Regions from separate parts of the Cellulomonas sp. GbtcB1 genome, predicted to be linked through region 3. Evidence: predicted binding sites of a transcription regulator. Region 3 holds the regulator's gene; each other region holds the start of a gene.
The links. Region 3 encodes Rex, which represses fermentation and respiration genes when NADH is low (regulators of the CRP and FNR family bind a similar motif). Its sites were predicted from a motif close to CTTGTGAANNNNTTCACAAG; they were not measured.
Positions count from the first base shown of each region.

Region 1: a site for Rex is predicted at 6,770-6,789, ahead of pflB (formate C-acetyltransferase). Genes of this name have one in related genera too.
Region 2: a site for Rex is predicted at 6,800-6,819, ahead of adhE (bifunctional acetaldehyde-CoA/alcohol dehydrogenase). Genes of this name have one in related genera too.

Region 1 is NZ_JAGXJG010000038.1:22,447-32,281, reverse strand. It holds gene KVT14_RS13750 (carbohydrate ABC transporter permease) at 1-24, opposite strand, end outside; gene KVT14_RS13745 (extracellular solute-binding protein) at 29-1,303, opposite strand; gene KVT14_RS13740 (LacI family DNA-binding transcriptional regulator) at 1,348-2,376, opposite strand; gene KVT14_RS13735 (glycogen debranching N-terminal domain-containing protein) at 2,569-4,638, shown strand; gene dxs (1-deoxy-D-xylulose-5-phosphate synthase) at 4,785-6,677, shown strand; gene pflB (formate C-acetyltransferase) at 6,818-9,085, shown strand; gene pflA (pyruvate formate-lyase-activating protein) at 9,204-9,835, shown strand, end outside.
Region 2 is NZ_JAGXJG010000011.1:43,778-53,612, reverse strand. It holds gene KVT14_RS06220 (AGE family epimerase/isomerase) at 1-234, opposite strand, end outside; gene KVT14_RS06215 (hypothetical protein) at 249-440, opposite strand; gene KVT14_RS06210 (LacI family DNA-binding transcriptional regulator) at 555-1,751, shown strand; gene KVT14_RS06205 (HAD-IA family hydrolase) at 1,805-2,581, shown strand; gene KVT14_RS06200 (glycosyl hydrolase family 65 protein) at 2,578-5,091, shown strand; gene KVT14_RS06195 (hypothetical protein) at 5,116-5,634, opposite strand; gene KVT14_RS06190 (hypothetical protein) at 5,666-6,043, opposite strand; gene KVT14_RS06185 (hypothetical protein) at 6,169-6,537, opposite strand; gene adhE (bifunctional acetaldehyde-CoA/alcohol dehydrogenase) at 6,886-9,600, shown strand; gene KVT14_RS06175 (hypothetical protein) at 9,741-9,835, shown strand, end outside.
Region 3 is NZ_JAGXJG010000019.1:43,132-52,966, reverse strand. It holds gene KVT14_RS09150 (alpha-N-arabinofuranosidase) at 1-1,091, shown strand, start outside; gene KVT14_RS09145 (arabinan endo-1,5-alpha-L-arabinosidase) at 1,084-2,163, shown strand; gene KVT14_RS09140 (GNAT family N-acetyltransferase) at 2,160-2,735, opposite strand; gene KVT14_RS09135 (HAD family phosphatase) at 2,732-3,568, opposite strand; gene KVT14_RS09130 (glutaredoxin family protein) at 3,603-3,893, shown strand; gene KVT14_RS09125 (redox-sensing transcriptional repressor Rex) at 3,903-4,589, shown strand; gene KVT14_RS09120 (YceI family protein) at 4,810-5,367, opposite strand; gene KVT14_RS09115 (MarR family winged helix-turn-helix transcriptional regulator) at 5,503-6,048, shown strand; gene KVT14_RS09110 (histidine phosphatase family protein) at 6,112-6,768, shown strand; gene KVT14_RS09105 (TlpA disulfide reductase family protein) at 6,765-7,382, shown strand; gene KVT14_RS09100 (cytochrome c biogenesis CcdA family protein) at 7,382-8,284, shown strand; gene KVT14_RS09095 (cytochrome c biogenesis protein ResB) at 8,286-9,835, shown strand, end outside.

The DNA.
Region 1 (9,835 bases), on a different contig from region 3:
CGGCACCGCCGCCTGTGTGGTCATCGTGTCAGGACGCGTTCTCGTCGAGCACGGCCTGCAGGTTCGTCTGCACCGAGCCGAGGATCGCGGCCGGGTCGCCGGACTTCAGGCCCTCGAGCTGGGCGTTGAAGTCGGTGATGACGTCCGCGGCACCGCGGGCGTTGACGACGTTCTGCGCGAAGTCGGCCGAGTCGATGAACGCGGTCATCTCCGGGAACAGCTCCTTCCAGCCGTCCGCCGCGGACTGCACGGACGGCATGACGCCGAACGCCTCGGAGAACGCGAGCTGCTGGTCGGTGGCCGTCAGGTACTGCACCAGGTCGACGGCGTCGGACTGGCTGGACGAGTCGGCGGCGACGCCCCAGCAGTTGGTGAACTGCAGGGTGCCCTGGCCGGCCGGGCCGGCGGGCAGCTCGACGACGCGGTAGTCGACGTCCGGGTAGTCGTTCTCCATGGCGCCGGTGATCCAGTTGCCCTCGATGGTCATGGCGGCGGCGCCGGTGCCGAACGCCTCGCCGCCCCAGCCGGTGCCGAGGTCGGCGGCGTAGGCCGCGGAGCCCGATGCGAGCAGCTGCTGGACGTAGGTGAGGCCCTCGACGTTCTCGGCGGAGTCGGCGGTGGCCTCGGTGCCGTCCTCGCTGACCAGCGTGCCGCCGGCCTGGGCGAGGAACGCGCCGACGCGGGCGTACTCGCCGGAGAAGCCGAGGCCGACCTGGTCGCCCGTGGTGAGCTTCCCGGCGACGTCGGTCAGCTGGTCCCAGGTGGTCGGGACGTCGGCGTCGGTGAGGCCGGCGGCCTCCCACGCGGCGGTGTTGATGATGAGGCCGAGGGTGGAGAAGTCCTTGGGCGCGCAGACGAGCTCGTCGTCGTAGCTGAACTGCTCGACCAGCGACGGGTAGAAGTCGTCGGCGTTGTCCAGCTCCGAGCCGTACGGGTACAGCGAGCCGTTCGCGGCGTAGGTCTGGAACTGGTCGGCGCTCACGTAGAACACGTCGGCCGGGTCGCCCGAGGCGAAGCCCTGGCTGAGCTCCTGCGTGAGGTCGGAGGCGACCTGCACGGTGGCGTCGACGCCGGACTCCTCGGACCAGGCGGCGACGGCGGCCTTGACGGCGTCGGTCTCGGCGTCGCCGGACGAGCCGATGAGGATGCTGAGCGAGCCGCCGCCCTCGGTGGACGCGGCGTCGGCGCCGTCGTCCTCGAAGCCGGAGCCGCCGCCGCAGGCGGACAGGGCGAGGATGCCGGCTGCGCCGACGGCGGTGGACGCCAGGAGGCGCCGTCCTCGCACGGGGATGCGGTGCTGCATGGGGGTTCTCTCCTTCAGGGGGTGGTGCACGGAGGGTCGGGTGGTCAGGGGGTGCGGCTGGACGCGCGCTCGACCAGGTGGGGGGCGAGCAGGACCTCGCGGCTGCGGGTCCCCCCGGTGCCGTCGAGCTGGTCGAGCAGCAGGTCGAGCGCGCGCTGGGCGGCCTCGGAGAGCGGCTGGGCCACGGAGGTCAGGCCGACGGCGGCGGCGACGGGGGTGTCGTCGAAGCCGACGACGGCGAGCGTCGTGCCCTGGCTCCGGGCGACCGTGAGGGCGCCGAGGGCCAGGGAGTCGGAGGCGCACACCACGGCGGTGGGCGCGGCGTCGGCGAGCACGCGCTCGATCGCCTGGGCGCCGGCGGCGACGCCGTCGGGGACGCGGGCGTGCAGCCGGCGGAGCAGGGAGCCGTCGTGCCCGGCGTCGACCATCGCGGCGGCCCAGCCGCCGGCGCGGTCCTCGCCGACGTCGGAGCCGTCGGGCCAGCCGAGGTAGGCGATCCGCTCGTGGCCGAGCCGGCGCAGGTGGGCGACCGCGGCGCGGGTGCCGGCGGCGCCGTCGACGTCGACCCACGGGTGCGCGGCGGCGCCGTCGGGACGGTCGCCCCAGGGCCGGCCGAACGTCACGAACGGCACGTCCCGCTCCGCGAGCCAGGCGGCCCGCTCGTCGTCGCGGTGGGTGCTGGTGAGGACGAACGCGTCGAGGTCGGCGGTGTCGAGCAGCTCGCTGTACTGCGCGATCTCGCCGGCGTCGTCGGGGGCCGTGAACAGCATGACCCGGTACCCGCGGGCCTGGGCGCTCTCGGTGAGCGCGTGCAGGAACCGGTCGAGCACGGCGCCGTTGATGCCGTCGTGCACCGGCTCCAGGCGCAGGCCCAGCACGCGGGACCGGCCGGTGCGCAGCTGGCGCGCGGCCGAGGACGGCCGGTAGCCGAGCGCGTCGATGGCGGCGCGGACCCGGTCGGTGGTGTCGGCGCGCACCAGGTGCGGCGCGTTGAGCACGTTCGACACGGTCTGGCGGGACACGCCGGCGCGCTGGGCGACGCTCTCCAGCGTGGGCCTCGTCGTGGCGTCCATGGGCGCTCCCTCGCGTCGCTCGGTGTGCATATGATCGTTCCAAGTTGCGATTGGAACGCTCAAACGGTTGCCCCTAGAGTTGCCAGCGCCCCCGGGCCTGTCAAGCCGGGCGGGGCCGCCCCGGGTCACGATCCTGTCTCGGCGGGCCCCGCCACCGACCACCGCACACCCCTCCCGAACGACGAGGTACCCATGGAGCTCCAGCCCCTGCTGCACGACCTGCTGGTCGCGGTCCACGCCCCGACGCAGGCGTGGTCGGACGCCGACGGCCAGATCGGCCTGGCGGACGGACGCGGCGCCCAGGGCGTCTACCACGGCGACGTGCGGGTGCTGGCCGGCGCCCGGTTGACCGTCGGCGGCACCGCGCCCGAGGCTGTCGCGTCCGGCGCGGACGGCCCCGGGCGCGCCCGGACGGTGCTGCTGGCGCGCTCGGTCGACGGCCCCGGTGCGGACCCGACGGCCCGGCTGGAGCGGCTGCGCGAGGTGGTCCCGGGCCGGGTCACGGAGACCCTCACGCTGTCCTGCTCGACGGCGGAGCCCGTGGCGGCGCGCCTCGAGGTGGCGCTGCGCCCGGACGGCACGCCGATGGACTGGATCAAGTCGGGCGCGGCGGTCCAGGCGGCGCCGGCCCCGGAGCGCACCGCCGACGGCGCGCGCTGGCAGGCCGACGCCGACGTGGCGGCGGTGCTGTCCGCGCCGGGCGCGGACGTCGCCGTGGCGGCCGACGGGACCGTGCGGCTGGCCTGGGACGTGAAGGCGACGACCGGGGAGCCGGACGCGGTCGCCTGGACCCTCGACGTCACGGACGCGGCCGGCCCGGTGACGGCGCCCCGCCGCGCGGAGCCCGAGTGGCAGCCCCTGGACGTCGAGGCGGCGGACCGCCGGCTGCCCGCCCTCCTCGACCAGGCCCTCGCCGACCTCGGCACGCTGCGCCTGAGCGCCCGGTTCGCGCCGGACGACGTGTTCCTGGCCGCGGGCGCCCCGTGGTTCTTCACCCTGTTCGGCCGGGACTCGATCTGGGCGGCGCGGATGCTGCTGCCGCTCGGCACCGAGCTCGCGGCGGGCACGCTGCGCACGCTCGCGACGCTGCAGGGCACGAAGGTGGACCCCACCACCGCCGAGCAGCCCGGCAAGATCCTGCACGAGGTGCGCCGCGCCGAGCTGTCTATGCCCGGCGAGGGCACCGTGCTGCCGCCGGTGTACTACGGCACGGTCGACGCGACGCCGCTGTGGGTCTGCCTGCTGCACGACGCGTGGCGCTGGGGCATGCCGGCCGAGGAGGTCGAGGCGCTGCTGCCCGCCATGGAGCGCGCGCTGGCCTGGATGTCCGACCACGGCGACTCGGACGGCGACGGGTTCCTCGAGTACGCCGACGAGACCGGCTCCGGCCTGGCGAACCAGGGCTGGAAGGACTCGGGCGACTCGGTGCAGTGGAAGGCCGGCGGGCTCGCGACCGGACCCATCGCCCTTGCGGAGGTGCAGGGGTACGCCCACGAGGCCGCCGTCGCGGGCGCCGCGCTGCTCGACGCGTTCGGCCGCGAGGGCGGGGACCGGTGGCGCGCCTGGGCCGCCGCGCTGGCCGAGCGGTTCCGGGCGTCGTTCTGGACCTCGGACGAGCGCGGCGCCTACCCGGGCATCGCGCTGGACGCGGACAAGCGGGTCGTGGACACGGTGACGTCGAACATCGGCCACCTGCTGGGCACCGGCATCCTGTCCGCCGAGGAGGAGGCGACGGTCGCCGCGCGGCTCGTCGGCCCGGACATGGACTCGGGCTACGGCCTGCGCACGATGTCGACGGAGTCGGCCGGCTACTGGGAGCTGCGCTACCACGGCGGCGCCGTGTGGCCGCACGACACCGCGATCGTCGTGCAGGGGCTGGCGCGCGCCGGGCACGCCCGGGAGGCGGCGGCGCTCGCGGAGGGGCTGCTCGCGGCCGCGCAGGACTTCGACCAGCGGCTGCCGGAGCTCTACGGCGGCGACGCCCGCGGCACCGTGCCGCGCGCCGTTCCGTACCCGGCGGCGTGCCGCCCGCAGGCGTGGTCGGCGGCGGCCGCGGTGTCGGTCCTCGGCGCGGCGCTCGGGCTGGCGCCCGACGTGCCCGGCGGCCGGCTGACCGTGGCGCCGCCGGTGCCCTCGCCCCTCGGGGCGGTGGCCGTGCGCGGGCTGCGCCTGGGCGGCGCGCCGCTCGCGGTGCGGGTCGGCGCGGACGGCTCGGTGCAGGTCGAGGCGGAGGCCGACGTGGCGGTGCACCTGCGGTCCTGACGGCCGCGGGCGGCTCCGGCGCGGCGGTCGCGCCGGAGCCGCCCGCCGGTCGCGGGCACGTCGCCCGCGCCCGGGGCGACCCCGCCCCGTAGGGTGGGGGCCTCTCGTGCGCGAGCCGCGCGGACGACGGCGACGGGCGGTGGGACATGGGGCTGCTGGACCGCATCGGGTCCCCGGCCGACCTGCGCGCGCTGTCCGCGGGGCAGGTCCGGGCGCTGGCGGGGGAGATCCGCGGCTACCTGGTCGACCAGGTGTCCCGCACGGGCGGGCACCTGGGGCCGAACCTCGGCGTGGTCGAGCTGACGATCGCCCTGCACCGGGTGTTCGAGTCGCCGCGGGACACGCTGGTGTTCGACACCGGCCACCAGTCCTACGTGCACAAGCTGCTGACGGGGCGGCAGGACTTCGGCCGGCTCCGCAAGAGCGGCGGGCTGTCGGGCTACCCCAGCCGGGCCGAGTCCGAGCACGACGTCGTCGAGAACTCGCACGCGTCGACGGCGCTGTCCTGGGCGGACGGCATCGCGCGGGCGAACGCCCTGGCCGGTCGCGGCGACCGGCACGTGGTGGCGGTCGTCGGCGACGGCGCACTCACCGGCGGCATGGCCTGGGAGGCGCTCAACAACATCGCGGACGGCACCGACCGCCGCCTGGTGGTCGTCGTGAACGACAACGGCCGGTCCTACGCGCCGACGATCGGCGGGCTGGCGCTGCACCTCGACGCGCTGCGCACCACCCGCGGGTACGAGACGGTGCTGTCCTGGGGCAAGCGCGCGCTGCGCCGCTCCGGGCCCCCCGGGCGGGTGGCGTACGACGCGCTGCACGGCCTGAAGAAGGGCATCAAGGACGTCGTCGCCCCGCAGGGGATGTTCGAGGACCTCGGCCTGAAGTACGTCGGCCCGGTCGACGGGCACGACGAGGCGGCGGTGGAGTTCGCGCTGCGCCGGGCCCGGTCGTTCGGCGGGCCGGTGATCGTGCACGTCATCACGGAGAAGGGCCGCGGGTACTCGCCGGCCGAGCAGGACGTCGCGGACCGGTTCCACGCGGTCGGCCAGATCCACCCCGAGACCGGGCTGCCGGTCGCGCCGTCGCGGTTCGGCTGGACGGGCGTGTTCGCGGACGAGATCGTCCGGATCGGCCGCCGCCGGCCCGACGTCGTGGCGATCACGGCGGCGATGCTGCAGCCGGTCGGGCTCGCGCCGTTCGCGGAGGCGTTCCCCGCCCGCACGTTCGACGTCGGGATCGCCGAGCAGCACGCCGTGACGACGGCGGCGGGCATGGCGTTCGCCGGGCTGCACCCGGTGGTCGCGGTGTACGCGACGTTCCTCAACCGCGCCTTCGACCAGGTGTTGATGGATGTGGGCCTGCACCGCGCCGGGGTGACGTTCGTCCTGGACCGCGCCGGGCTCACCGGCGACGACGGCGCGTCGCACAACGGCATGTGGGACATGGCGCTGCTCGGGGTCGTCCCGGGCCTGCGGCTGGCCGCGCCGCGCGACGAGGACACGCTGCGGGCGGCGCTGCGCGCGGCGGTCGACGTCGACGACGCGCCCACGGTGGTGCGGTACCCGAAGGGCGCGCTCACCGAGGCGCTTCCGGCGGTCGACGACGTCGACGGCGTGGACGTGCTCGCGCGGCACGGGGGCACGGGGACCGACGACGCCGCGCGGTCGGTGCTGGTGTGCGGCGTCGGCTCGATGGCCCGCACCGCCCTGGCGCTCGGCGAGCTGCTGGCGCAGCACGGCCTGCGGGTGACGGTCGTGGACCCGCGCTGGGTGCTGCCCGTGCCCGCGGCACTCGTGAAGCTCGTGGGGGAGCACGACCACGCGGTGACGATCGAGGACGGCGTGCGCGAGGGCGGCGTCGGGTCGGCGCTCGGGCTGCGGGCGCGGGACGCGGGCATCCCGACGCCCGTCCAGGCGTTCGGGGTGCCGCGGCGGTACCTCGAGCACGCGAGCCGGGACGAGCTGCTGACGGGACTCCGGCTGACCGCGCCGGACCTCGCGCGCGACGTGCTCGCGGCGCTCCGCGCGACCGCCTGACGGGACCTGGGTCCGGGACGTGAGCACCGTCACGCGGCCGTTCCGCGCCCCTGACGAGGGCGGGGGACCTCGGTCCCAAGACATCCCATGACCTCGTGAATAGCGTCGCAAGTACGACGCACTCAGCGAGGGAGCTTCAGATGTCCACCACCGCAGTACCCACGACCGGGTCCGACGCCACCGCGCCGGCCTGGGACGGTTTCGTCACCGGACCCTGGTGTGACGGGATCGACGTCCGCGACTTCATCCAGCGCAACTACACGCCGTACACCGGCGAGGCCGACTTCCTCGCCGGCCCCACGGAGCGCACCACCGGCATCTGGGCGAAGCTCAGCGAGATGTTCCCGGCCGAGCGGGCCAAGGGCGTCTACGACATCGACAACCACACGCCGTCGACGATCGTCTCGCACCCGGCCGGCTACATCGACCAGGACAACGAGCTGATCGTCGGCCTGCAGACCGACGCCCCGCTCAAGCGCGCCATGATCCCCAACGGCGGGTGGCGCATGGTCGAGAAGAGCCTCGAGACCTACGGCTACGACGTCGACCCCGAGGTCGCCAAGATCTTCACCACGTACCGCAAGACGCACAACGACGGCGTCTTCGACGTCTACCCCCCGAACGTCCGGGCCGCGCGCTCGTCGCACATCATCACCGGCCTGCCCGACGCCTACGGCCGCGGCCGCATCATCGGCGACTACCGCCGCGTCGCCCTGTACGGCGTGGACGCGCTGATCGAGGCCAAGCGCCTCGAGCGGCACGAGATGGACATGGAGCCGTCGGTCGAGGACGTCATCCGCGACCGCGAGGAGAACGCGGAGCAGATCCGCGCGCTCGTCGAGCTCAAGCAGATGGCCGCGTCCTACGGCTACGACATCTCCAACCCGGCGACCACCGCCCGCGAGGCCGTCCAGTGGCTGTACTTCGCCTACCTGGGCGCCGTGAAGGAGCAGAACGGCGCGGCCATGTCGCTGGGCCGCACCTCGACGTTCCTCGACGTGTACCTGCAGCGCGACCTCGCGTCGGGCGCGATCACCGAGGAGTTCGCGCAGGAGCTGATCGACGACTTCGTCATCAAGCTGCGCATCGTCCGGTTCCTGCGGACCCCCGAGTACGACCAGCTGTTCTCCGGCGACCCCACCTGGGTCACCGAGTCGATCGGCGGCATCGGCGAGGACGGGCGCCCGCTCGTCACCAAGTCGTCGTTCCGGTTCCTGCAGACGCTGTACAACATCGGCCCGGCCCCGGAGCCGAACCTGACCGTGCTGTGGAGCAACCGGCTGCCCGAGGGCTTCAAGAAGTACTGCGCGCAGGTCTCGATCGACACCTCGGCGATCCAGTACGAGTCCGACGACCTCATCCGCACCTCGTGGGGCGACGACGCGGCGATCGCCTGCTGCGTGTCCCCGATGCGGGTCGGCAAGCAGATGCAGTTCTTCGGCGCCCGCGTCAACATCGCCAAGGCTCTGCTGTACGCCATCAACGGCGGCCGCGACGAGGTGTCCGGCAAGCAGGTCGCGCCCGTCTCCGCACCGGTCGAGGGCGACGTCCTCGACTACGACGACGTGGCGGCGAAGTACGACAAGCTGCTCGACTGGCTGGCCGAGACCTACGTCGACGCGCTGAACTGCGTGCACTACATGCACGACAAGTACGCGTACGAGCGGCTCGAGATGGCGCTCCACGACCGGCAGATCCTCCGGACCATGGCCTGCGGCATCGCCGGCCTGTCGGTCGTGGCGGACTCCCTGTCGGCCATCAAGTACGCGAAGGTCACGCCGGTGCGCGACGAGGACGGCCTGGTCACGGACTACGTGATCGAGGGCGACTTCCCGACGTACGGCAACGACGACGACCGTGCGGACGACATCGCCGTGGGCATCACCAAGGCGTTCATGGAGAAGATCCGGCAGCACAAGACCTACCGGAACTCCCTGCACACCCAGTCGGTGCTGACGATCACCTCGAACGTCGTCTACGGCAAGGCCACGGGCAACACCCCGGACGGCCGTCGCGCCGGCGAGCCGTTCGCCCCGGGCGCCAACCCGATGAACGGGCGCGACTCGCACGGCATGCTCGCCTCCGCGATGTCGGTCGCCAAGCTGCCGTACTCCGAGGCGATGGACGGCATCTCGCTCACCTCGACGGTCGTGCCCTCGGGCCTCGGCCGCACCAAGGACGAGCAGGTGGCGAACCTGGTGGGCCTCATGGACGCGTACAACGTCTCGTCCGGCTACCACCTGAACGTCAACGTGCTGAACCGGGACACCCTCGAGGACGCCATGGAGCACCCCGAGAACTACCCGCAGCTCACCATCCGGGTGTCGGGCTACGCCGTGAACTTCGTGCGGCTCACCCGCGAGCAGCAGCTCGACGTGCTGTCCCGGACGTTCCACGGCGGCGTCTGACGCCGCACCGGCGGACCACCGCCCGGTCCGGGGGAGCAGCCCCGGGCCGGGCGGCCCCGCCCCGCACGACCCGTACCACCCGCACCACCCAGCAGGACCCCGCGAGGAGGTCGCGACCATGAGCAGCAGCCAGTCCGTCGTCGGCGAGGTCGGCGCCCCGGTCATCGAGCTGGGCCTGCCCGTCACGGGCGGCTCGCACGAGCGGTCGACGGCCGGCACCGCGGGGCTCGCGGTGAGCGACGCGGAGCGCAGCGAGAAGTTCGCGCAGATGCGCGCCGGCGAGCTGGGATCGCTGCACTCCTGGGAGCTCGTCACCGCGGTCGACGGCCCCGGCACCCGGCTCACGACCTTCCTGGCCGGCTGCCCGCTGCGCTGCCTGTACTGCCACAACCCCGACACGATGGAGATGCGCCGCGGCGAGCCCGTGCTCGCCGAGGAGCTGCTGCGCCGGATCCAGCGGTACGTCCCGGTGTTCGCCGTGACCGGCGGCGGCCTGACGATCTCCGGCGGCGAGCCGCTCATGCAGCCCGCGTTCGTCGCCCGGCTGCTGCGCGGGGCCAAGGAGCTCGGCGTGCACACCGCGATCGACACCTCCGGCTACCTGGGTGCGCACTGCTCGGACGCGATGCTCGCGGACATCGATCTCGTGCTGCTCGACGTGAAGTCGGGCATCCCGGAGACGTACAAGAGGACCACCGGCCGGGACCTGCAGCCGACGCTCGACTTCGGCCGCCGGGTCGCCGCGAGCGG
Region 2 (9,835 bases), on a different contig from region 3:
GCCGTGGTCGACCAGCGCCGCGGAGCCCGGCCGCCCGAGCAGGTGGGCCAGCGCGTACACGTGCGTCATCCGGCAGGTGATCCACAGCTCGGCGGGCCCCGGCAGCGGCCGGCCCACGTCGTCCAGGCGGAGGAACCCGCCCGACGGGGCGGCGGAGGCCTTCCCGAAGGCGAGCAGGCGGTCGGTCTCGGTCTCGAGCCAGCGGGCGTGCGCGGGCGTCGTCAGCCACGTCATGGGTGTCACCCTAGTCACACCCCGGCCCACGGCACCGCCGCGCGCCGGTGCCGCGCGACATCCAAGCCCGGCCCCGCGCGGACCGCCCGGCCGGGCGTCCCCGCAGCGCACGGCGCCGCGACCGACCACGCGGTCGCGAAGTGCACGAACGTGCAGGCCAGGCCGCGCGGGTCCGGTTCGTCCGGGTCGTCCTGGGCCTTTGACACCGCGCCCCTGACGCGACCAGAATCGTCGCGGATTTGACCGGTCAAAGTGGCTCCGTCGGTCCCGCACCACCCCAGCCGCACCCCACCCCGCACGGACGCCACGAGGACCGCCGCATGCCCACCGCCGACGCCCCGCGCGCCGCCGCCGCGCCCGCAGCCCCTGCGCGCGCCGCCACGGCGGCACGCCCGGCTGCCGCGCGCGCACCGCGGGTGACCATCCGGGCGGTCGCGGAGCACGCCGGGGTCTCGCGGCAGACGGTGTCGAACGCGCTGAACGCCCCGGACCGGCTGTCGCCCGGCACCCTGGAGCGCGTCCGCCGCGCGGTGGCCGCGCTCGGCTACCGGCCGGACCACGCCGCCCGGGCCCTGACCTCGCGCCGCTCCGGCCTCATCGGCATCCGGGTCGGGTCGACGGCGCACCGCACGGCGGCGCACCCCGACCGGCTGCTGCACGAGCTCGTCGCGGCGGCCCGGCCGTACGGCTACCGGTTCCTCGCGTTCGACGCCCCGTACGGGGACGACGCCGCGGAGATCGCCGCCTACGGCGAGCTGCTCGCCGCCGGCGACGTGGACGCCGTGGTCGTCGCGGACACCCACCCGGGGGACGCGCGACCGGCCTGGCTGGCGGACCGCGGCGCGGCGTTCGTCGCGCACGGGCAGCCGTGGGGCGACCCGGACGCCGCGCACCCGTGGGTCGACGTCGACGGCGCGCTCGGCGTGCGGCTCGCGGTCGAGCACCTGCGCTCCCGGGGCCACCGCCGGATCGGGTTCGTCGGCTGGCCCGCCGACGGCGCGGGCGGCGACGCCCGGCGCGCGGCCTGGCTCGCGGCGACCGACGGCGCGGCCCCCGACCCCCGAGGGCCCGGCGGCGCCGACGACCGGGGTCCCGAGACGACCGCCGCGGCGGACGACCCGGACGCGGCGGCCGCCGCCGTCGCCGCCCTGCTCGGGCGACCCGGCGACACCCCGACCGCGCTGGTCTGCGCGTCGGACGCGCTGGCGCTCGGCGCGCTCACCGCGGTCGCGGACGCCGGCGCCACGCCCGGCCGGGACGTCGCGATCACCGGCTACGACGACTCCGACCTGGCGGCGTTCGCGCGCCCCGGGCTGACGAGCGTGCGGCAACCGATCAGACTGGTGGCGCAGACCCTCGTCGAGCAGGTGCTGGACCGGCTCGGCGTCGACCTCGGGCACCGGCCGGCCCCGGCCGGGCTGGTCCCGCCCGAGCTCGTCGTCCGGGCGTCCAGCGCCGGGCCCGCACCGTTCGACGCCGCCCCGGGCCCGGCCGGCGCCCGCGCCACCGCCGCATGACGCACGACCCCGCACCACCCGCACCCGCACACCACGCCCCTGGGAGCTCCACCGTGGCAACCGCACCCGACCGCCCCACCGCGGTCCTCGACGGCCTCGACGCCGTCCTGTTCGACCTGGACGGGGTCCTCACCCCCACCGCCGTCGTGCACATGCACGCCTGGGCGCGGCTGTTCGCGCCGCTGCTCGACGCCCGCGGGGCCGCGCCGTACACCGACGCGGACTACTTCGCGCACATCGACGGCAAGCCCCGCTACGAGGGCGTGCGGTCCCTCCTGGCGTCCCGCGGGATCGAGCTGCCCTGGGGCGACCCGGCCGACTCCCCCGACACCGAGACGGTCTGCGGCCTCGGCAACCGGAAGAACGCCGTCTTCACCCAGGTGCTCGAGACCGAGGGCGTCACGCCCTACCCGGGCTCGGTGCGCCTGGTCGACGCGCTGCTCGCGCAGGGCCGGAAGGTCGCCGTGGTGTCGAGCAGCCGGAACGCGGTGCCCGTGCTGGCCGCTGCGGGACTCACCGACCGGTTCCCGCTCGTCGTCGACGGCCTGGTGGCCGCGGCGCAGGGCCTGGCGGGCAAGCCGGACCCGGCGACGTACCTGTACGCCGCCGAGCAGCTCGGCGTCCCGCGCGAGCGCGCGGTCGTCGTCGAGGACGCCGAGTCCGGCGTCGCCTCCGGCCGTGCCGGGGCGTTCGGGCTCGTCATCGGCGTGGACCGCGGCGCGGGCGCCGACGTGCTGCGCGAGCAGGGGGCAGACCTGGTGGTGGACGACCTCGCGGAGCTCGTCACCCCGACCGACGACACCGACGAGCACGAGAGCACCCTGCCGTGAACCCCACCTCCCTGTTCACCCCGGACCCCCTGGACCGCAACCGGTTCCCGAAGGACGAGTGGCGGCTGCGCGAGACGCGCCACGACGCCGCCGACCTGGGCCGGACCGAGACCCTGTTCGCCGTCGGCAACGGGTACCTCGGCATGCGCGGCAACGTCGAGGAGGGCCGGGACAGCCACAGCCACGGCACCTTCATCAACGGCTTCCACGAGACCTGGCCGATCCGGCACGCCGAGGAGGCGTACGGCTTCGCCCGCGTCGGTCAGACGATCGTCAACGTCCCGGACGCCAAGATCATGCGGCTCTACGTGGACGACGAGCCGCTGCTGCTCACGGTGGCCGACCTGCACTCCTACGAGCGCAGCCTCGACTTCCGCGACGGCGTGCTCTCCCGCGACCTGGTCTGGCAGACGCCGTCCGGCAAGCGCGTCCAGGTGCGCACCCGGCGCATGGTGTCGTTCGCCGAGCGGCACCTGGCCGTCATGACCTACGAGCTGACCATGCTCGACGCCGACGCCCCGGTCGTGCTGAGCAGCCAGATCCTCAACCGGCAGGACGGCCAGGACGAGTACCACGTCCGCGCCGCCGCGATGGGCGAGGGCTTCGACCCCCGCAAGTCCGAGACGCTGACCGCGCGGGTGCTCGAGCCGAAGACGCACTGGGGCTCCGAGGGCCGGTACGTCATGTCCTACCGGGCCGCCGCGTCCGGCATGACGCTCGCCGTGGCGGCCGACCACGCCATCGAGACGGACAACGCCTACGAGGAGCTGTCGCTCGTCGAGGAGGACCTGGCGAAGCACGTCTACCGGATCGACGCGAAGCAGGGCCAGACGGTCCGGATCACCAAGGTCGTCACCTACCACTCGTCCCGCGGCGTCCCCGCGCGCGAGCTCGCCGACCGCTGCCGCCGGACGCTCGACCGGGCCGAGGCGGCCGGCGTCGACCGGCTGTTCGCCGACCAGCGCGCCTGGCTCGACGACTTCTGGGCGCGCAGCGACGTCGAGGTCCCCGGGCAGCCCGACCTGCAGCAGGCGATCCGCTGGAACCTGTTCCAGCTCGCGCAGGCGACGGCGCGCGCCGAGGGCAACGGCATCGCCGCGAAGGGCCTCACCGGCTCCGGGTACAGCGGGCACTACTTCTGGGACACCGAGGTCTACGTCCTGCCGTTCCTGACCTACACCTCGCCGCGGATCGCGCGGAACGCGCTGCGGTTCCGCTACACGATGCTCGACGCCGCGCGCCGCCGCGCCGCCGAGCTGAACCAGAACGGCGCGCTGTTCCCCTGGCGCACGATCAACGGCGAGGAGGCGTCCGCCTACTACGCGGCCGGCACCGCGCAGTACCACATCGACGCCGACATCGCGCACGCCGTGCGGCAGTACGTCGCGGCGACCGGCGACGACGACTTCCTCGCCCGCGAGGCCGTCGACATCCTGGTGGAGACCGCGCGCATGTGGGCCGACCTGGGCTTCTGGCGCGGGACGAACGGCGACGCCTCGTTCCACATCCACGGCGTCACCGGGCCGGACGAGTACACGACCGTCGTGAACGACAACCTGTTCACCAACGTGATGGCCCGCGCCAACCTGCGCGGTGCCGTCGAGGCCGTGGACCGCCTGGCGCACGAGCACCCCGCCGAGCACGCCGCGCTCGTCGCCCGGCTGCACCTGACCAAGGACGAGCTGGACGAGTGGGCACACGCCGCCGAGCGGATGCACATCCCGTTCGACGAGCGCCTCGGCATCCACCCCCAGGACGCGAACTTCCTCGAGAAGGAGCTCTGGGACCTGGCCAACACCGACCCGGCCAAGCGCCCCCTGCTGCTCTACTACCACCCGCTGGTGATCTACCGGTTCCAGGTGCTCAAGCAGGCGGACGTCGTGCTGGCGCTGTTCCTGCAGGGCGACCAGTTCACCGCCGAGGAGAAGCTGGCCGACTTCGACTACTACGACCCGCTGACCACCGGCGACTCGACGCTGTCCGGCGTCGTGCAGTCCATCGTGGCGTCCGAGGTCGGGTACCAGGAGCTCGCGCTGCGCTACTTCACGTCGGCGCTCTACGTGGACCTGGCCGACCTGCACCACAACACGGCGGACGGCGTGCACGTCGCGTCGGCCGGCGGCGTGTGGAGCGCGCTGGCCTGCGGCTTCGGCGGCATGCGGGACCACGAGGGCGTCGTGTCCCTCGACCCGCGGCTGCCAGAGGTCTGGGACGGGCTGACGTTCCGGCTCACGCTGCGCGGCAGCCGGGTGCGCGTCGACGTCCGGCACACCGAGCTGCGGCTCACCGTCGAGGAGGGCGACGCCGCGGACCTGGTCGTGCGCGGCGAGCCGGTCAAGGTCACCGCGGGCGACCCCGTCGTGCTGCCGCTGGCGCCCGCGCCGCGGCTGATCGGCACCCCGACGGTCCGGGACATCGAGGGCACCCGCCGCGCCGACGGCACCCTGATGACCGCGAGCGTGCCGGACCACCCGACGGTGCTCACGCCGCCCCCGGTCTCGCACGACTGAGCGCGGCGCGGGGCGCTCGCGGGATCAGCCCGTGAGCGCCTCGCGGAGCTGCCGGAGGACCTCGACGTCCTCCGGCTCGTAGCGGAAGTCGGTGACCCGGGCGGCCGGCGCGCGGCGCGGCAGGGCGGGCAGCGGACCCTCGGCGCCGGGCGCCGTGACGGCATCGGCACCGGTCCCGGCGAGCCCGCCGGGGGCGTCGTCGGCACCGCGCGGCTCGCCGTCCGCGAGCGCCGTGCGGACCAGCCGACGGACCAGCGCCAGGTTGAGATCCGGCCCCGCCACGACCACGAGCGTGCCGTGGCCGCCGAGCCGGTGCGCGAGCAGCGTCCGCGCCGGGGACTCGACCAGCAGGCTGCTGCTGTCCCCGGCGAGGTCGCCCCCGTCCCGGGCGACCGCGGCCGCGAGGGCCGCGACCAGCGCCGCGACGCCCGGCTCGGGCGCCGCCACCCCGGCGGCGGCGGCGCCGTCCGGCGCGAGCCAGGAGGCCGCGGCCCCGGGCGGCAGCGCGCGGGTGAGGGTGTCGAGCACCTGCGCGGCGTCCACGCGCACCTCCTGGGTCGTCGGCGGAGCCGGATCAGCTCTCGATCTCGATGCCGGCCTGGGTCAGGTCGCGCAGCCGCCGTCGGGCGAGCGCGAGGTTGCCCCGCTGCCGGTCGAGCACCAGGTACGAGAACAGGCCGGCGTAGCGCGGGTCGTCGCTCAGGGTGATGAGGTGCAGCTCGTCCGACAGCGAGATGAGGATGTCGTCGATGGACTGCCCGCCGCCCAGCTGGTCGATCGCGCGCATCTGCGCGCGCACCACCTCGGTGGCGACGGCCGCGGCGAGCTCGATGTCGAACGGCTTCACGACGGTGGACATGATCGTCATGCCGCTCGTGTAGTCGACGCCCGCGAGCGCGATCGCGCCGTCCAGCGCCATCACCTGGGCCGTTGCTTCCTCCATGCTGATCATGCGTCACTCCTCGTCGTCCGGTGGAACGGGAGCGACGCTGCCACCGGGAGGCACCACCCCAATCGCCGTTCCGCGCCCCCGAACGCGATTCGGGGGCGCGGCGCCGGCTCCGGCCTCGGCTCCGGCTAGAGCTCGACGGACCCGCCGAGCGCGCGCAGCGTGCGCCGCGCGAGCGCGAGGTTGCCGCGCCGGCGGTCGAGGGCGAGGTAGCCGAACACGCCCTGGAGGCGCGGGTGGTCGCACACCAGCGTCAGGTGCAGCTCGTCCTCCAGCGTGACGAGGATGTCCTCGACCGCCCCGCCGCGGCCCATCTGCTCGACCGCGCGCAGCTTGGCGCGGACGAACTCGGTGGCGACGGCCGCGGCGAGCTCGATGTCGTACGGCACCGAGGTGGCGGACGCGAGCACGAGCCCGTTCGTGTGGTCGACGAACGCGAAGGCGATCGCCCCATCGAGGTCCATCAGGTCCTGGGCGACGTCCTGGAGCGTGGGCACGGGGGGCCTCCTCGGCGGCGGCCGGCCGGGGGTCCGGCCGCGGGTCGGTGGTCGCGGACGGCGGGGGCCGACGCGGGGTGCGCCGCACGTTACCGACATTCCGACTCGATGTCAGCAACGCTCTGACCAGCAGAGCAAATGCGGGCAATCGATCCCAGATCCGCATTTGTGCGCATTTTCGTGACATATCGCGCGCCGCGCCCGGGCCCGGCGGGCCGCCCGCCGAGGCAGGACCGAGGTCCCCGGGACTCCGGTCCCAGACTTTGTGAAACTTTTCTCGATACCGTTCTGGTCGTGAGGTCGACGGAGCCCTCCGCACCCCAACCCACCACCCTCGGGAGAGTCCCCGTGACCACCACGACGACGAGCACCGACACCGCCGCGGCCATCGACCAGCTGGTCGCCGGCGCGACCAAGGCGCTGGCCGAGTACGCCCGCTTCACCCAGGAGGACGTGGACCGCCTGGTCAAGAAGGCCGCCGTCGCGGCGCTGGACCAGCACGGGCAGCTCGCCGAGCTGGCCGTCGAGGAGACCGGCCGCGGCGTCTTCGAGGACAAGGCCGTCAAGAACATCTTCGCCTGCGAGCACGTCACCAACTCGATGGCGGCGCTCAAGACCGTGGGCGTCATCTCCCGCGACGAGATCAACGGCATCACGGAGATCGCCGAGCCGGTCGGCGTCATCTGCGCCATGACCCCGGTGACCAACCCGACGTCGACGGCCATCTTCAAGGCGCTCATCGCGCTGAAGACCCGCAACCCGATCATCTTCGCGTTCCACCCGAACGCGCAGAAGTCGTCCGTGGCGGCCGCCCGCGTCGTGCGGGACGCCGCGGTCGCCGCCGGCGCCCCCGAGCACTGCATCCAGTGGGTCGAGACCCCCTCGATGGAGGCCACCGGCCTGCTGATGAACCACCCGGGCGTCTCGACGATCCTCGCGACCGGCGGCAACGCGATGGTCCGGGCCGCGTACTCGTGCGGCAAGCCGGCCCTCGGCGTCGGCGCGGGCAACGTCCCCGCCTACATCGAGAAGACCGCCAAGCTCAAGCGGGCCGTCAACGACGTGGTGCTGTCCAAGTCCTTCGACAACGGCATGATCTGCGCCTCCGAGCAGGCCGTCATCCTGGACGACGAGATCTACGACGCCGCGCTGGCCGAGTTCGCCGTGCTGCACGCGTACCGCGCCACCAAGAAGGAGAAGGCGCTCCTCGAGAAGTTCATCTTCGGGGTGGAGGCCAAGGGCAAGAACTGCGGCGACGCCAAGCTGAACCCGACCGTCGTCGGCAAGTCCCCGCAGTGGATCGCCGAGCAGGCCGGCTTCACCGTCCCCGCCGACACCTCGATCATCCTGGCCGAGGTCGGCTCGGTCGGCCCGAACGAGCCGCTGACCCGCGAGAAGCTCTGCCCGGTCCTCGCCGTGCTGCGCGCCACCTCGACCGAGCAGGGCATCCAGCTCGCCGAGCAGATGGTCGAGTTCGACGGCCTCGGCCACTCCGCCGCGATCCACACCCAGGACGAGGCGCTCACCGAGGAGTACGGCAACCGGGTCAAGGCGATCCGCGTCATCGCGAACGCGCCCTCCTCGCTCGGCGGCATCGGCGACATCTACAACGCCTTCATCCCGTCGCTGACCCTGGGCTGCGGCTCCTACGGCCACAACTCGGTGTCGAACAACGTCTCGGCGATCAACCTCGTCAACATCAAGCGCGTGGGCCGGAGGAACAACAACTTGCAGTGGTTCAAGGTCCCGGCCAAGACGTACTTCGAGCCGAACGCCATCCGCTACCTGTCCGACATGGCCGACGTCGAGCGCGTCACCATCGTCACCGACGCCACGATGACCACCCTCGGCTTCGTCGACCGGGTCCTGGACGTCCTGCACCGCCGCGGCAACAACGTGTCCGTGCAGATCATCGACCAGGTCGAGCCCGAGCCCAGCGTCAAGACCGTCCAGGCGGGCGCCGCGCAGATGCGCCACTTCCGCCCCGACACGATCATCGCGCTCGGCGGCGGGTCGCCCATGGACGCCGCGAAGGTCATGTGGCTGCTGTACGAGCACCCGGAGATCGTGTTCTCCGACCTCAAGCAGAAGTTCTTCGACGTCCGCAAGCGCGCGTTCAAGTTCCCGACCCTGGGCGAGCTCGCCAAGCTGGTGTGCATCCCGACCACCTCGGGCACCGGCGCGGAGGTCACCCCGTTCGCCGTCATCTCCGACCCCGACGCGGGCAAGAAGTACCCGCTGGCGGACTACGCGCTGACGCCGACGGTCGCGATCATCGACCCGGTCCTCACCTCGAAGATGCCGCGCTCGCTGGCCGCCGACTCCGGGTTCGACGCCCTGACCCACGCCACCGAGGCGTTCGTCGCCGTCTACGCGAACGACTTCACCGACGGCATGGCGCTGCAGGCGATCCGCCTCATCTTCGACAACCTCGCGCAGTCCGTGAACGGCGACCCGGCCGACCCGGCCACCAAGGACGCCCGCGAGAAGATGCACAACGCGGGCACCATCGCCGGCATGGCGTTCGGCAACGCGTTCCTCGGGATCGTGCACGCGATGGCGCACGTCATCGGCTCGACGTTCCACCTGGTGCACGGCCGGACCAACGCCACGCTGCTGCCGCACGTGATCCGGTACAACGGCCAGATCCCGACCAAGCTCACCAGCTGGCCGAAGTACGAGCACTACGTGGCCCCGGAGCGGTTCCAGCAGATCGCCCAGATGCTGGGCCTGCCGGCCGAGACCCCGGAGCAGGGCGTCGAGTCCTACGCCCTGGCGATCGAGGCGCTGCGCGCCAAGGTCGGCATCCCGTCGTCCTTCCAGGCGCAGGGCGTCGACGAGCAGGACTTCCTGTCCCGGCTCGACGAGGTCGCCATGGGCGCGTACGAGGACCAGTGCGCGCCCGCCAACCCCCGCATGCCGATGCGGGCGGACATGAAGGACATCATGACCGCGGCCTACTACGGCACCTCCGTCGCGGAGGTGCGGGGCCGCCGCGAGCAGCAGCAGGGCGCCGAGAGCGCGCCCGCCGGGGCGGGGGCCCCGGCGGAGGCCGACGCCTGAGCGTCCCTCCGACCTGACCCAGGTCGCTGCTCGCCCGAGCGCCCCGCCCGCGACCACCCGTCGCGGGCGGGGCGTTCCTCTGCCTCCGCTCCCAGGTGCGGCTGGCACACTGGGCGGTCCACCGACGAGGAGGCCCGCCGATGACCACCCGCCGCACCGCACGTCCCGCCCGCCGCGCCCGCGCCGCGGCCGTCGTGCCGCTCGCGCTCGCCGCCGCGCTCGCGCCAGGCGCCTG
Region 3 (9,835 bases):
AGTACTGCAACGTGAAGGGCGGCACCGCGCTGTCCGACCAGCGCCGGGCCAATGGCGCCGCCGAGCCGTACGACATCAAGCTCTGGTGCCTGGGCAACGAGATGGACGGCCCGTGGCAGATCGGGCACAAGACCGCGCACGAGTACGGCCGGCTCGCCGCCGAGACCGCCCGCGCCATGCGGATGATCCAGCCCGACCTCGAGCTCGTCGCCTGCGGCTCGTCCGGCGTGCCGATCCCGACGTTCGGCCAGTGGGAGCAGACGGTGCTCTCGGAGACCTACGAGCACGTCGACATGATCTCGGCGCACGCGTACTACGCCGAGGAGGACGGCGACCTCGGGTCGTTCCTCGCCTCGGCCGTCGACATGGACCACTTCATCGACTCGGTGACCGCGGTGGCCGACGGCGTGCGCGCGCACAAGAAGCTCGCGAAGCGGATCCACATCTCGTTCGACGAGTGGAACGTCTGGTACCAGAAGCGCGCCGAGTCGGTGCCGCCGTCGGGCGACGACTGGCCGGTCGCGCCGGTCCTGCTCGAGGACAAGTACAACGTCGCCGACGCCGTCGTGGTGGGCAACCTGCTCATCTCGCTACTCCGGCACACCGACCGGGTGCACTCCGCCTCGCTCGCCCAGCTGGTCAACGTGATCGCGCCGATCATGACCGAGCCCGGCGGCCGCGTCTGGCGGCAGACGACGTTCCACCCGTTCGCGCAGGCCTCGCAGTACGCGACCGGCGAGGTGCTGCAGGTGGCGATCGACGCCCCGACGTACGAGACCGCGAAGTTCGGCGACGCCCCGCTGGTCGACGCCGTGGCCACCCGGGACCCGGAGACCGGCGCCGTCGCGCTGTTCGCGGTCAACCGCTCGACCACGGAGACCGTGACCCTCGAGGTCGACACCCGGTCGATCCCCGGGCTGCGGGTGCTCGGCGCCACCAGCCTGTCGAACCCGGACCACACCTGGGTCGCCACCGCCGACGACGACACCGCGGTGCTGCCGCGGGACAACGACTCCGCGACGATCGACGGCGGACGGCTCACCGTCCGGGTGCCGCCGGTGTCGTGGAACGTCGTCCGGCTCGGTGCCTGAGGACGACGCCGCCGGCGCCCGCGCGCCCCGTCCCCGCCGCCGCGGCCTGCTGGTCGCGGCGGCGGTGGCGGCGGTCGCCCTCGTGGGGGCCGGGGGTGCGGCGGTCGCGACCCGCTCGGGCGCGCCCGCCGCCACCGAGATCCCGGTCGCGGGTGACGTCGGCGTGCACGACCCGGCGCTCGTCGTCGGCGACGGCGACGACCCCTGGTACGTGTACTCGACCGGCGACCAGCGGGAGAACGCCGGCGCCGTCCAGGTCCGCCGGTCCACCGACCGCGGCGCGACCTGGGAGTACCTCGGCACCGCGTGGGGGCCGTCCGACTCGCCGCGGTGGGCCCAGGAGGCCGTCCCGGGCGTCGTGAACTACTGGGCGCCCGAGCTCGTCGAGCACGACGGCACCTGGTACCTCTACTACGCCGCGTCGACCTTCGGCTCGAACCGGTCGGTCATCGGCCTGCGCACCAGCCCGACGCTCGACCCTGACGACCCGGACTACGGCTGGGTCGACCGCGGCGAGGTCTGGCGGTCGGAGCCGGCCGACGACTACAACGCGATCGACCCCGGCATCGTCGAGGACGCCGACGGCACGCCCTGGATGCTGTTCGGGTCGTACTGGTCGGGGATCCAGGTGGTCGAGCTGGCCTGGCCGGACGGGCTGGCGGCGGCGGGGGCGTCGCCCGTGGGGCTCGCGAGCCGGCTGGCGGCGCCGCACGCGATCGAGGCCCCGTACGTCGTCGAGCACGACGGCTGGTACTACCTGCTCGTGTCCCAGGACGCGTGCTGCCAGGGCACCGACTCGACGTACAAGGTCGCGGTCGGGCGGTCGCGGGACGTCACCGGGCCGTACGTCACGCGCGACGGCACGGACCTGCTGCTCGACGGCGGGGACGTGCTGCTGGAGACCGCCGGGGACCGGGTCGGCCCGGGCGGGCAGTCGGCGTCGCGCGGCGTGCTGGCGTACCACTACTACGACGCGGCCACGGGCGGGACGCCGACCCTCGGGCTGCGCGAGATCGCGTGGGACGCCGAGGGCTGGCCGGTGCTGACGACCGCGGAGGAGCAGGCGGGCTAGAGGGCCTGGTGCAGGACCAGGTCGTGGTGCCGCTGGTCGCCGACCTGGAACGTGCGCTCGCCGACGACCTCGAACCCCGAGCGCCGGTAGAACGCCTGGGCTCGCAGGTTCTCGCCGTTGACGCCCAGCCACACCCCGGCGGCCTCCCGGGCGCGGGCGGCGTCGAGGCTCGCGGCCATGAGCGCGCCGGCCACCCCGCCGCCGTGCCGGCCGGGCAGCACGTAGCACTTGCTCAGCTCGACCGTCGGGCGCAGCGGCACGACCGCGGCGACCTCGGCGGCGTACGGCTCGCCCGCGACCAGCATCGTGTAGCCGACCAGCTCGTCGTCGGCGTCGGCGACCAGCAGGTCGCGCGTCGGATCGGCCAGGTAGGCCGCGAAGTGCTCGGGGGTGAGGTGCGCGGCGATGAACGCGGCGTGGTCCTCGGGCGTGGACGACGGCGGGCAGGCCAGCGGGAACGTGGCGGCGGCCAGGTCGGCGAGCGGGGCGGCCTCGTCGGCGCGGGCGCGGCGGACCACCGGGGCGGCGGTCGCGGGCGCGTCCGGCGCCCCGGCGGTCCCGGCCGTGGTCACCGCGCGCCCCAGCGGGCCCGGATCGCGCGCCGCGCGGTCCGCACCACCAGCCCGAGCACCCACACCGAGCCCGCGACCGTCGCGGCGTCGACCCCGCGGCGGGTGGCGTTGCGGCGGCCGCGGAACTCCCGCATCGGCCAGCCGACCTCGGCGGCGTGCTTACGCAGCCGGCCGTCCGGGTTGATGGCGCACGGGAAGCCGACCTCGGACAGGATCGGCACGTCGTTGGTGGAGTCGCCGTAGGCGAACGACCGCTCCAGGTCGAGGCCCTCGCGCTCGGCCAGCGCCCGGACCGCCTCGGCCTTCGCGCGGCCGTGCAGCAGGTCCCCGACGAGCCGGCCGGTGTAGAAGCCGTCCTTGTGCTCCGCGATCGTGCCGAGGGCGCCGGTCGCGCCGAGCCGGCGGGCGATGATGTCGGCGATCTCGACCGGGGTGGCCGTGACCAGCCAGACCTCGTGGCCGGCGCGCAGGTGCTGGTCCAGCAGCCGCTGCGTGCCCGGGAAGATCCGGAGCGCGAGCACCTCGTCGTAGATGTCCTCGGCGATCGCCACGACCTCGGCGACCGAGCGGCCGTGCATGATCTCGAGCGCGCGCTGGCGGACCTCGTCGATCTGCTGCCGGTTCTCGCCGAACGTCAGGTAGCGGATCTGGTGCACCGCGAACCGGACGATGTCCGAGCGCTGGAAGAAGGCGCGGCGGTAGAGGCCGACGGCGAGGTGGAACGAGCTCGCGCCGCGGATGATCGTGTTGTCCACGTCGAAGAACGCGGCCACGCGCCCCGTCGGCGCCGTCGGCGCGGGCGCGCCGGTCAGGGGCTCGGTGGGCTCGGGCACGCCGCCACTGTAGTCACGGACCTAGGCTCGTGCCGTGCCGACCCCGCCAGCCGAGACCCCGCCCCGCGTCGTCCTCTACTCCCGCGCGGGCTGCCACCTCTGCGACGCCGCCCGCGACCTCGTGGCCGAGGTGGCCGCCGAGCGCGGCGCGTCCTGGGCCGAGGTGGACGTCGACGCGGGCGGCACGGCGCGCGACGGGCGACCGCTCGCGGCGGCCTACGGCGAGCTGCTGCCGGTCGTCGAGGTCGACGGCGTGCGGGTCGGCTACTGGCAGATCGACCGCCACCGGCTCGTCGACGCCCTCGCGGCGGCCCCGCAGGCCTAGGCTGTCGCCGTGCGAGCCCTGCCGCCGACCACCGTCGCCCGCCTGCCGGGATACCTGCGCTCCCTCGGCGGCCTCGCGTCGGAGGGCGTGACCACCACGTCGTCCGACCAGCTCGCCGAGCTCGTCGGGGCGTCCCCCGCGCAGCTGCGCAAGGACCTGTCGTACCTGGGCGCGGGTGGGCGGCGCGGCGTCGGGTACGAGGTCGACCACCTGCGGCGGCAGATCGCGCAGGCGCTCGGCATGACCGAGGAGCGCCGCGTCGTCATCGTCGGCATCGGCAACCTGGGGCACGCCCTCGCCACCTACTCGGGCTTCGCGGACCGCGGGTTCGTGCTGGTCGGCCTGTTCGACACCGACCCGGAGCTGGTCGGCACGGAGGTCGGCGGGCACGTCGTGCAGCACGTCGACGGCCTGGAGCGGGCGGTCGAGGAGCAGGAGGCGAGCGTGGCGATCGTCGCGACGCCCGCGTCCGCCGCGCAGCCCACTACGGACCGGCTGGTCGCCGCGGGCGTGACCGGGGTGCTGAACTTCGCGCCGCGCACGGTCCGGGTGCCCGACGGGGTGGACGTCCGCGAGGTCGACCTCGGGTCGGAGCTGCAGATCCTGGGCTTCCACGCGCGCCAGCGCTCGGGCGCCGCGTCCGCGCCGGCCGAGGCCCCGGCCGCCGAGCCCGAGCCGGTCCCCGCCGCCGACTGACCGCGCCCGCGCCCGCCTCCGCCGAGCGAGCAGCCGACGCGTCGAGCGAGTAGTCGGCGGGTACTCGGTCGACGCGTCGGCTACCCGGTCGCGGCGGCCGCCGACGCACGAGAGGGCCCGGTCGACCGCGGCAGGGGTACGCGGTCGACCAGGCCCTCACGTGCGCCGCCCCCGGCGTGCGCGCGGGGCGCAGCCGGGGGCGGCGGGGTCGTGCGGAGGCTCAGGCCTGCTTGATGGCCGAGACCTCGAGGTTGATGACGACCTTGTCGGACACCAGGACGCCGCCGGCCTCGAGGGCCGCGTTCCAGGTGATGCCGAACTCCTTGCGGGAGATGGTCACCGAGGCGGAGAAGCCCGCGCGCTGGTTGCCGAACGGGTCGGTGGCCGCGCCGCCGAACTCGGTGGCCAGCTCGACCGTCTTGGTCACGCCGTTGATGGTGAGCTCGCCGGTCACGACGTAGTCCTCGCCGTCCGCGGCGACCGAGGTCGAGGCGAAGGTCCACTCGCCGAACTTCTCCAGGTCGAAGAAGTCGGTCGAGCCCTTGAGGTGGCCGTCGCGGTTCGCGTCGCCGGTGGCGATGGTCGACGGGTCGAGCGAGGCGGTCACGCCGGACAGCGTGAGGTCCTCGGCGACGGTGATGGTGCCGGAGGTCACCGCGACGGTGCCGCGGACCTTGGAGATGCCCGCGTGGCGGACGGTGAAGGACGCCTCGGTGTGCGAGGGGTCGATCGCCCAGGTGCCGGCGGTGAGGGCGGTGGGGAGCGTCGTGGTCGACATGGTGCCTCCTGCGAAGTATTGGTTGAAGCATCAACTGCGGTTAGTTGAGATTTCTACTACAGTGGAGCCTGCTGCGCAAGGCCTGTGGGACGATCAGCCACCGACGTCACAGGCCGGCGCGGGAGGAGGACGGCGATGAGCACCACGACCACCGGGAGCGCGACCACCAGGGCGCCGCGGGAGCACGACGACGTCCGCTGGCTGACGGCGGACGAGCAGCGCGCCTGGCGCGCGTACCGGGACGGCACGGCCCGGCTGCTCGACGTGCTCGCGCACGAGCTGGAGCAGGACTCCGGCCTGTCGCTCGGCGAGTACGAGGTGCTGGTCCGGCTGTCCGAGGCGCCGCAGCGCACGCTCCGCATGTCGGAGCTCGCCGGCGAGCTCGCGCACTCCCGGAGCCGCCTCACGCACACCGTCCGCCGCATGGAGGCCGCCGGCCTGGTCGAGCGCGCCCCCTGCCTGGAGGACGCCCGCGGTGTGAACTGCACCATGACCGAGACCGGCTGGCGCCGGCTCGTGGACGCCGCGCCCTCGCACGTCGAGTCCGTGCGCGCGCACCTCGTCGACGTGCTCTCGCCGGTCCAGATGCAGGCCCTGGGCGACGCGATGGCCGCGGTCGGCGCCGCGCTGCAGGCCGGCTGCGCCCAGGTCGAGGCCGACGCGGAGGCCGCCGGACGCTGATCCGGCGGGTCCCCGCGCCCCGGCACGGTCCGACCACCCAGCCGGGTTTGCGAGACTGACCCCATGGTCGCCACCACCATCCACCTCATGCGGCACGGCGAGGTGCACAACCCCGAGGGCGTGCTCTACGGACGGCTCGACGGGTACCACCTGTCCGAGCGGGGCCGGGAGATGGCCGAGCGCGTCGCCGCGCACCTGGCCGGCACGCTCGACGGGCCGCGCCGCGACGTCACCGCCCTGTTCGCGTCGCCGCTGACGCGCGCCCAGGAGACGGTCGCCCCGATCGCCGAGGCGCTCGGCCTGCCCGTCACCACCGACGAGCGCCTGCTCGAGGCCGAGAACAGGTTCCAGGGCCTGACGTTCGGCGTCGGCGACGGCTCGCTGCGGCACCCCCGGCACTGGCCGCTGCTGGTCAACCCGTTCCGGCCGTCCTGGGGCGAGCCGTACCGGCAGCAGGTCGGCCGGATGCTCGCCGTCGTCGAGCGCGCCCGCGACGCCGCGCGCGGTCACGAGGCCGTGCTCGTCAGCCACCAGCTGCCGATCTGGGTCACCCGGCTCGCGCTGGAGGACCGCCGGCTGTGGCACGACCCGCGCCGCCGGCAGTGCTCGCTCGCGTCGCTGACCTCCCTGACGTACGAGGACGACCGCCTGGTGCGCATCGGCTACACCGAGCCCGCGGCCGACCTGCTGCCCGGCGCCTCGGCGGTGGCGGGCGCATGACGACCCGCAGCCGCGCCCGTCGCGCCGCCGCGGGCGTCGTCGCGCTCGGCGCCGCCCTCGCGCTCGCCGCGTGCTCCGGCGGGGGCGACGGCACGGGCTCGGACACCGACGTGGCCGACCAGGGCTACGTCTCGGGCGACGGGTCGTTCACCCAGTGGGCGGTCGCCGACCGGCAGGGCCCCGTCGAGGTCGCCGGCACGGACTACGCGGGGGAGGCCGTGGACATCGCCGACTGGCGGGGCGACGTCGTCGTGCTGAACACCTGGTACGCGGCGTGCCCGCCGTGCCGGGAGGAGGCGCCCGACCTCGTCGACATCGCGCACGAGTACGCGGACTCCGGCGTGCACCTCCTCGGCATCAACGGGGTCGACGACGCCGGGGCGGCCGAGCCGTTCCAGCAGACCTTCGACGTGCCGTACCCGAGCATCGACGACCGCGACAAGAACGCCATCGCGGCGCTGCAGGGCATCGTGCCGATCCAGGCCACGCCGACGACGGTCGTGCTCGACCGGGACGGCAAGGTGGCCGCGCGCATCGTCGGCCTGGCCGAGGGCTCGACCCTGCGCGCGCTGATCGACGAGGTGCTCGCCGAGGACGGCGGGGGCTCCGCGTGATGCTCGCCGACGTCGGGGACTCGTTCGCGCACGCGGCCACCTCGGGCTCGCTGCTCGCGGCGGTCCCCGTGGCGCTGCTCGCCGGGCTGGTGTCGTTCGCGTCGCCCTGCGTGCTGCCGCTCGTCCCCGCCTACGTCGGCTACCTCGGTGGGATGTCCGCCGCCTCCGCGCCGGGGACCGCCCGGGCGCCGCGCGTGCGGGCCGCCGCGGCCGGCGGTGGCGCGGCGACGCTCGACCTCGCCGGCGCCCTCCCGGCGCAGCCCGCGCTGACCCGGCCGGCGGCCGACGAGTCCCCGGCGGCCCCGGCCGCCACCTCCCGCGGCCGGCTCGTGCTCGGCGTCCTGCTGTTCGTCGCCGGCTTCACGGCGGTGTTCCTCGCCTACGGCTCGCTCGCCGGGTCGCTCGGCTCGTTCCTGCTGCGCTGGCAGGACCCGGTGTCCCGGGTGCTCGGGGTCGGCGTGCTCGTCATGGGCCTGGCGTTCCTCGGGCTGGTCCCGTTCCTGGAGCGGGACAGCCGCCGGGTGCTCGCGCCCCGCGCCGGCCTGTGGGGCGCGCCGGTGCTCGGCGTGACCTTCGGCATCGGCTGGACCCCGTGCATCGGCCCGACGCTGGCCGCGATCCTCCTGCTCTCCCTCGACGGCGGGTCCGCCGGCCGCGGCGCGCTGCTCGCGCTCGCGTTCTGCGTCGGGCTCGGGCTGCCGTTCGTGCTCGTCGCGCTCGGCCTCCAGCGCAGCCGCCGCGCCCTCGACTGGCTCGCCCGGCACCGGCTCGCGGTGATGCGGGTCGGCGGCGGCCTCCTGCTCCTGCTCGGTGCCGCGCTGGTCACCGGCCTCTGGTCCGCGTGGGCGGGCTGGCTCCAGGGCCTGCTCACCGGCGCCGAGCCCTTCGTCCCGGCGGTGTGAGATGACGCGCGACCCCCAGACCACCGAGACCTCGCCCCGCGGGTACACCCCCGAGGGGCTCGAGGACGTGTTCAGCGCCGGGCAGCAGCCCCCGGCCGGCGGCCCCGGCGCGCCCGGCGGCGCCGGGGGCGCGTCGCCCCAGCTGCCGTCGCTCGGCGTCGTCGGCTGGCTGCGCTGGGCGTGGCGGCAGCTCACCTCGATGCGCGTGGCCCTGCTGCTGCTCATGCTGCTGGCCGTCGCGGCCGTCCCCGGCACGGTGTTCCCGCAGCGCGCCCAGGACCCCGACAAGGTCGCCACCTACCTGACCGACCACCCGGACCTCGGCCCGCTGCTCGACCGGCTGGGGTTCTTCGGCGTCTACTCGTCGGTCTGGTTCTCCGCGATCTACCTGCTGCTGTTCGTGTCGCTCGTCGGCTGCATCCTGCCGCGCAGCCGCACCCACCTGCGGGCGATGCGCGGCCGGCCGCCGCGCGCCCCGCGCCGGTTCGACCGGTTCCCCGCCCAGGCGTCCGCCGAGCTCGACGGCGCGCCGCAGGAGGTCGCCGAGCGCGCCGCCGCCGCCCTGGGCGGTCCGCGCTGGTGGCGCCGGTTCCGGGTCGACGTCCGGGACGAGGGCCGCGGCACGTGGAGCGTCGCCGCCGAGCGCGGGTACCTCCGCGAGACCGGCAACCTCGTGTTCCACCTGGCGCTGGTCGGCCTGCTCGTCTCCGTCGCGACCGGCCAGCTGCTGCACTACCGGGGCCAGGCGATCATCGTCGAGGGCCGCGCGTTCGCGAACACCCAGAGCGACTACGACACGTTCGAGTCCGGCTCCGGGTTCAGCGCGTCGTCGCTCGAGCCGTTCTCGATGCGCCTCGACTCCTTCGAGTCGTCCTTCGACCCCGACACCCTGCAGTCCCGGGACTTCACCGCGCACGTGACGATCACCGAGCCGGGGTCCGAGGGAGTCCAGGAGCAGATCAAGGTCAACCACCCGCTCGACATCGCGGGCGCGAAGGTCTACCTGCAGGGCAACGGGTACGCGCCGCAGGTGACCGTGCGGGACCCCGAGGGCACCGTGACGTACTCCGGTGCCGTGCCGTTCCTCCCGCAGGACACCGTCTACACGTCGCAGGGCGTCATCAAGGTGCCGGACGTGACCTCGGGGCCGCAGATCGGCCTGCAGGGCGTGCTGCTGCCGACCGCCCAGCAGATCGGCGACGGCATCTACCGCTCCGTCGACCCGCAGCCCACCGACCCGCTGCTCGCCCTCGCGGTGTGGACCGGCGACCTCGGCCTGGACGACGGCGTCCCGCAGAACGTCTACCAGCTCGACGAGACCGGGCTGACCCAGGCGCTCGACGACGACGGCCGACCGGTCACGCTCTACCTGCGACCGGGCGAGACCGTCGACCTGCCCGACGGCCTGGGCACGCTGACGTTCGACGAGCTGCCGCGGTTCGTCGCGCTGGACCTCCGGCACGACCCGTCGCTCGCGTGGGTGCTGACGTTCTCGCTGCTGGCGTTCGCGGGGCTCGCGACGTCCCTGTTCGTGCCGCGCCGGCGGGTCTG